Regions from separate parts of the Corynebacterium marquesiae genome, predicted to be linked through region 2. Evidence: riboswitches for the same ligand, from Rfam matches in the RefSeq annotation. Region 2 holds a riboswitch; the other holds the start of a gene.
The links. A riboswitch is a leader RNA that binds a small molecule or an ion and turns the genes downstream of it on or off. The one in region 2 is predicted to bind thiamine pyrophosphate.

Region 1 (3,411 bases), on a different contig from region 2:
GCTCCGAATTCTGGAAGACAAAGCCTATGCGGTCCGCCAGCTCGCGCGATTTCCAGCGCAGCGGCGACCCTTTGACCCCGCATCGCACGAAATCGGCCACCCCAATTTCCCCGGATTTAGCCGGCAGCAACCCGGCCATGGTCATCAACCAGGTGGACTTACCCGCGCCATTCGGCCCGGTAATGACCGTGGATGCTCCCGCCGGCAGCGCAATCGTGCGCGGCGGACCATAGCGGGTTACGAGGTCGGTGCTCCACAGCGCGGCTTCGCGCTCCGCAAGCTCGGCCTCGCCAAGGCGTCGCGCCTGCGGCAGGCCAGAGACCTGGCGGCGCTTGGCCACCTCCGCGAAGGAAGTATCGGCCACGATGCGCCCGCGGTCCAGCTCCACCGCACGGTCGAGCACACCGTCCCACGCCGCGTGCTGGTGCTCTACCACCACGAGCGTCGCGCCGGTTTCTTCCACCAGCCTAGCCACGGCGCGCACCACATCGCGTGCGCCGGCGGGGTCAAGGTTGGCCGTGGGTTCATCGAGAAGTACTACGCCCGCCCCCATAGCGATGACGCCGGCGAGCGCCAAGCGCTGCTTCTGCCCACCGGAGAGCCGCTCGGTGGGAAAATCCAGGTCCACGAAAGGCCCAACCAGTTCCTTGGCTGCGGCCACACGGCGCCAGATTTCCTCGCGCGGATACGCCAGGTTCTCGCAGCCGAAAGCAATGTCATCACCCACGCGCGCGGAGATCACCTGCGAATCCGGATCCTGAAGCACCAGCCCCACTGGGATGGTACGGCCTGGTTCCTCGACCATGCCGGTGGAATCTTCTAAGAGAATTTCACCAGTGCGGGTTCCTTCCTCATCGGAACCCAGCACTCCGGCCATCGCCGCAAGGAAGGTAGACTTTCCCGATCCAGAGTCGCCGCATAAAAGCACGCGTTCTCCCGGCTCGATGATCAGGTCAATATCGGATAGCGCCGGTTCGCTGCGTCCGGCATGAGTCCAGCCGAATCCTCGGGCTGTTATCTTGGTGGCGTTTCCCGCCAATGATGCACAATCAGACACGGACACAACACGCCCTAAGCGCGCTGTTCACGGCCTGCGGCAAAGCGATCCAGGGCACCGGTTTTAGCCAGGGCTTTCACCACGAAGAAACCCAGCGCACCGGCCAAGATAGCGCCGGAGATGTTCAGAGTCACAAAGTAGATGAGCTTGAACTCGAAGGAACGAGCCAGGTTGCCGGAGGTAAACAGCTCCAGGATGAAGGCACCCCAGCCAGCTGCCATGCCGGCCAGAATGGATACTCCCAGGCCAAACTTGCGGTACAGGAAGATGGCCAGGATGATTTCCACGCCAATGCCCTGTGCCAAGCCCGAGTACAGGGTGCTAGGGCCCCACTGGGAGCCCAGCATTGCAGAAACGGTTGCGGCAAGAACCTCCACATAGACAGCCGCACCTGGCTTGCGAATAATCAGACCACCAAGCACACCGCCAATAAGCCAGATACCCGTAGCGATACCGCCGAGGCCTGGAGTCACAGCGTCCATGGCCTCAAACCAGGCATAGCCCACTGCATTCCACCCCAAGAACACAAAGCCACAAGCCACGCCTAGAACGGACGCCACCACAATATCGACCACGCGCCAGTTCAGGCTGCGCTTCGGGGCAGCAGACGCACGTGTATTAGTAGTCAAAATTTCCTCCCTCTCGCCGGCATTATCCGGATCAGGTTCAACGGTTCACCGCGCATCTGGCGGCATCTCAGCCCGACACAGCTGCAAAACAGAGCAGCGCGCAAGCACCCGTGAAGTGTGCAATTTTCAATAACTTAGGCCGCACTCCTTTAAAGGTGTCTGGCCAAAAGCTGCATTCATACTAGCAAAGCAGTCTAGCGGTGCTCCCTAGACATCGAAACAGCCCCGCCTTCCTATCGTTCAGGAAGGCGGGGCCATTTATTTCCCGCGTTAACGCAAATTGAACTGCACGTTAGAAGGTGAAGTCCTCATCCAGCGGGACGGAAGCGCCGGTGAATTCACCGAAGCCGTCATCGCCGTAGATGGAATCGCCGTAAGTCGGAATCGAGTATGCGGCGTTGCGCGCAGCCTCGGTCGGCTTGACGGAGATATTGCGGTAGCGGGAGATACCCGTACCGGCCGGGATGAGTTTACCGATGATGACGTTCTCCTTGAGGCCAATGAGCTTATCGGAGCGCTTGTTAATAGCGGCGTCGGTAAGCACGCGAGTGGTCTCCTGGAACGATGCAGCGGACAGCCAAGACTCGGTAGCCAAGGAAGCCTTGGTGATACCCATAATCTCCGAACGCAGCTGAGCCGGCTCGCCGCCTTCTGCCACCTGGGCAGCGTTGAGCTGCTTAGCCTCAGAGAGGTCGATGAGGTTACCCGGCAGCAAGTCCGTGGTACCCGCATCGATGACGGTACCGCGGCGCAGCATCTGGCGGATGATGATCTCGATGTGCTTATCGTGGATAGCCACACCCTGGGTACGGTACACAGCCTGCACCTCGTTGATGAGGTGCTGCTCCACGCCACGACGGCCGAGAACCTCGAGAACGTCGTGCGGGTCAGCCGCACCACGCATCAGACGGTCACCGGTCTCAACGTGGTCGCCGTCTTTGAGGGAACGCTCGATCATGGCATCCGGGTTGGACTCCATTGGACGACGGACCTGAGCCAGGCCCTGACGCTTGGAGAGCTTTTCGTAAACCACGTCATCAGAGCCGTCATCCGGGGTGATGGTCAGGGTCCAGAAGTTGCCCTCATCGGACAGGGACACGGTGCCGTCAACGGAGGCGATAGGAGCGCGGTTCTTCGGGTTACGGGCCTCGAAGAGCTCCTGGACACGCGGCAGGCCGCCGGTAATATCGCCACCGACACCACCCTGGTGGAACGTACGCATGGTCAGCTGGGTACCCGGCTCACCAATGGACTGTGCAGCCACAATGCCGACAGCCTCGCCGATATCGACGAGCTGGCCGGAAGCCATGGACTTGCCGTAGCACTTGGCACATACGCCAGCCGGGGTCTGGCAGGTCAGCACGGAGCGAACCTTGACCTCGGTGACCTTAGCGTCAAGCAGCTTCTGGGTGAGCTCCTCAGTGAGGTCGGAGCCAGCCTCGGCCACAACCTCGCCGTCTTCGCCCTTGACATCGGTAGCCAGCACGCGGCCGGATGCAGAAGTCTCCCACAGCTCGGAGAGAACAACCTTGTCGCCAGACTCCTCGCCGATTGGGACGCGCACGCCCTGGCGGGTGCCACAGTCCTCTTCGCGGACGATGACGTCCTGGGCCACGTCCACCAGACGGCGGGTGAGGTAGCCGGAGTCAGCGGTACGCAGCGCGGTATCGGCCAGGCCCTTACGGGAGCCGTGGGAGTTATTGAAGTACTCCAGCACGGACAGGC
Region 2 (3,411 bases):
CCGGGTAAGCTAAGGAATTATGTTCAACCCCTTCCGCCGCAATAAGTCCAGATCGTCGCTGCGACCACCCCGCGGACCGGGGGAGACCATCCGTCCAGAAGACGCGCAGGATCTGCAACAATGGGCCGCTGAAAAGGTATACGTCGAGGCCTTTGTAGAACCGGAAACAGTAGTCAATGAGATGTCCGTTGTTGTGGTTGATGAAAACGGCGAGTTCATTCGCCGCCGCATCGGTGGGCCCAAAGGCATCGATGCGGTGGCCAAACTATTGAGCTGCGATATTTATGATGTAGAAGAAACCGGCTATCCGCAGCGCATGCGTGAACGCATGGAGCGAAACCGCATTCTGCGCAAGAGAGAAGAGCAAAGAAAACGCCGCGCCCGGTTCGAGCGCGGCGAGAACCCCGATACGGGAACTGAATTAAGCTAGATCGCTCTCTTCGCGTAGATAGACCTGAGACCCATTGCGGCGGAATTCGGCGGACTTTTCCTGCATGCCCTCCTCTGGTGCCGAGCCGTGGGCGGCCGCACGGACCTGTTCGCCCAGCGTCGGCATGCCTAGCTCGGCCATCTGCCCGCCAAACATATCCCGAATGTCTTGGCTGATGCGCATAGAGCAGAACTTCGGCCCACACATGGAACAAAAGTGCGCGGTCTTTGCTGGTTCCGCAGGCAACGTTTCATCGTGATAAGCCTGCGCGGTTTCCGGATCGAGGGAAAGCGCAAATTGGTCATTCCAGCGGAATTCAAAGCGGGCCTTACTCATGGCATCGTCCCAGGCTCGGGCGCCTGGATGCCCCTTGGCGACGTCCGCGGAATGCGCCGCAATTTTATAGGTAATGACACCAGTCTTTACGTCGTCTCGGTTGGGCAGGCCTAGGTGCTCTTTCGGAGTGACATAGCACAACATGGCCGTACCGCCCATTGCGATATGGGCAGCACCGATGGCGGAAGTAATGTGGTCATAGCCGGGAGCGATATCGGTAACTAGCGGGCCGAGAGTATAAAAGGGCGCGTCAGAGGCCCAATCCTGCTCGAGCTCGTTGTTTTCTTGAATCATGTTGAGCGGCACGTGCCCGGGGCCTTCCACCATGACTTGGACGTCATGCTCCCAGGCGCGGCGGGTAAGCTCGCCGATGGTTTTGAGCTCGGCAAATTGGGCGGCGTCGTTGGCATCGGCAAGGCTGCCGGGGCGTAGGCCGTCGCCAAGCGAAAATGCAACATCGTACTGAGCGAAGATCTCGCACAGCTCATCAAAGTGTTCATAGAGGAAAGACTCCTTGTGGTGAGCAAGGCACCATCCCGCCATGATGGAACCGCCGCGGCTGACGATACCGGTCACGCGATTGCTTGCCAGCGGTACATAGGCCAAGAGAACACCGGCGTGAATAGTCATATAGTCCACGCCCTGTTCGCACTGCTCGATGACGGTATCGCGGAAGATCTCCCACGTAAGGTCCTCTGCTACGCCATTGACCTTTTCCAATGCCTGGTAAATGGGGACGGTGCCGATAGGGACCGGGGAGTTGCGCAAGATCCATTCGCGGGTGGTGTGGATATCGTCACCCGTAGATAGATCCATGACGGTATCCGCTCCCCATTGGGTAGCCCAGCGCAATTTGGATACTTCTTCCTCGATCGAGGAGGTGACCGCAGAGTTGCCAATATTGGCGTTGATCTTGGTGAGGAATCTTCGCCCAATGATCATGGGCTCAGACTCGGGGTGGTTGACATTATTAGGGATAATGGCGCGGCCGCGAGCGACCTCAGCGCGAACGAATTCCGGATCGCAGTGCTCGCGCAGTGCTACGAATTCCATTTCGCGGGTAATGATTCCTTGGCGGGCGTAGTGCATTTGGGTTACGCGGCGCCCAGGCTGAGCCTTAAGCGGCGGGCGCTTAGAGCCCTTCCACTCTTGGGAAGACGCCCCGCGGCGCTGTGCGGTACGTCCATCGTCGGCCAGCTCGCGGCCGCGACCGGTGTATTCTTCGATATCTCCGCGCTCGCTAATCCACTCGCTGCGCAGGGCCGGTAGTCCCACTTCTGGTGCGCATTCTGGCCCACGCGTGCGATAGACGCGGAAGGGGTCATTGGGGCCTTGTGGGGAATCATCCAGTTGGATTTCAGTCTCTGGGACCTCTAAGCCGTTGTGGTGAATGGGGGAATAGGAGTGTTTAGGGTGGTTTTCTGGGGCAGCCTTCATGGCAAGCGCTCCTCTCTTCCTTCGTAGGTATTAACCAAACAGGTTCGAACGGTCTATGCGCAGCTTTAGCGCACTCTCAGCCCGTGCTCGGGCACCCGTGGGGACGCAAATCACCCTATAATAAACGCCTAGCGCAACGCAGGGCTTTTGCAATATCAGCGGGCAATCACTCGGCCGAGGGGAGGCGGCAGGAGCGTTGGCGGTAGATTTCAACAGGGAACTTTCAGGTACTTGTCACCCGTGTCCAATATCGATGACCCATACTTAAATCATGCGTTTGAGAGAGCGCATGCGAGAGAGATAGAGAGAACCCCTCCCGTTTCCAGAGGGCGGCTGCTTTAGCTGATAGATGGAAACACCTTGTAGAGAGACGCCAGCGGCCCTCGGACCACGTTCGGTTCGAGGGCCGTAGGCGTTGTCGTGTGCCTAGCAGATGGTGGCACCGGCAGCGGCCAATTCCTGCAACGCAGCTTCGCCACGGGTATCATCGACTGGGGAGCAATACTCATGCAGTACGCGGACAGTAAAGCCTTCCTTAAGGGCGTCGGCGGCCGTGGCGTGAACGCAGTGATCGGTGGCAATGCCTACGATATCCACTGCGTCTATGTGGTGCTCGCGCAACCAGTCAGCGAGCAAGGTACCGTTCGCAGCGCCCTCGAATCCAGAATAGGCGGCGGTGTATTCGCCCTTGCGGAAGTAGGCTTGCGCCGGCCCGATAGCCTCATGCATAGCTGCGCCGTGGGACTCGGCTACGCAGTGCACCGGCCACGAATCGACAAAATCCGGGTCCTTAGAAAAGTGAGAACCCGGATCGATGTGCCAATCCTGCGTGGCTACGACGGTTTCGTAATCCTGTTGCAGGGAAGCGATTTTTACAGCGACCTCATTGCCCCGCTCGGTGCCTAAGGCGCCGCCGGGGCAGAAGTCATGTTGCACGTCAACGATGATTAAAGCAGGCTTCATACTTCTAGGATTCTAAACGCACCAAGCCTGCTGTGGTGCTACTTTAATTCAGCAATCTCGCGCAGGGCGGCAACCACCGTGCGGGTGGGCACGCCGGTGCCCATCTTCGGGGTGTAGCCATAAGCGCCCGTGGTGTTGAAGGAAGGGCCAGCCACATCGATATGGGCCCATTCGATTCCCTCGCCCACGAAGTGCTGGAGGTAGGTGCCGGCGTATTCCATGCCACCCTCACGCTTGGCGTTGAT

Region 1: linked by a shared signal. The riboswitch ahead of QP971_RS06465 (ECF transporter S component) and the one ahead of thiC (phosphomethylpyrimidine synthase ThiC) in region 2 are both predicted to bind thiamine pyrophosphate.

The regions. Positions count from the first base shown of each region.
Region 1 is NZ_JASPII010000007.1:115,797-119,207, forward strand. Features, by position in the region: gene QP971_RS06460 (ABC transporter ATP-binding protein) at 1-1,057, opposite strand, end outside; gene QP971_RS06465 (ECF transporter S component) at 1,072-1,686, opposite strand; TPP riboswitch at 1,676-1,808, opposite strand; gene QP971_RS06470 (DNA-directed RNA polymerase subunit beta') at 1,979-3,411, opposite strand, start outside.
Region 2 is NZ_JASPII010000003.1:140,532-143,942, reverse strand. Features, by position in the region: gene QP971_RS03310 (oxidoreductase) at 20-430, shown strand; gene thiC (phosphomethylpyrimidine synthase ThiC) at 422-2,203, opposite strand; TPP riboswitch at 2,202-2,312, opposite strand; gene QP971_RS03300 (isochorismatase family protein) at 2,630-3,166, opposite strand; gene QP971_RS03295 (leucyl aminopeptidase) at 3,205-3,411, opposite strand, start outside.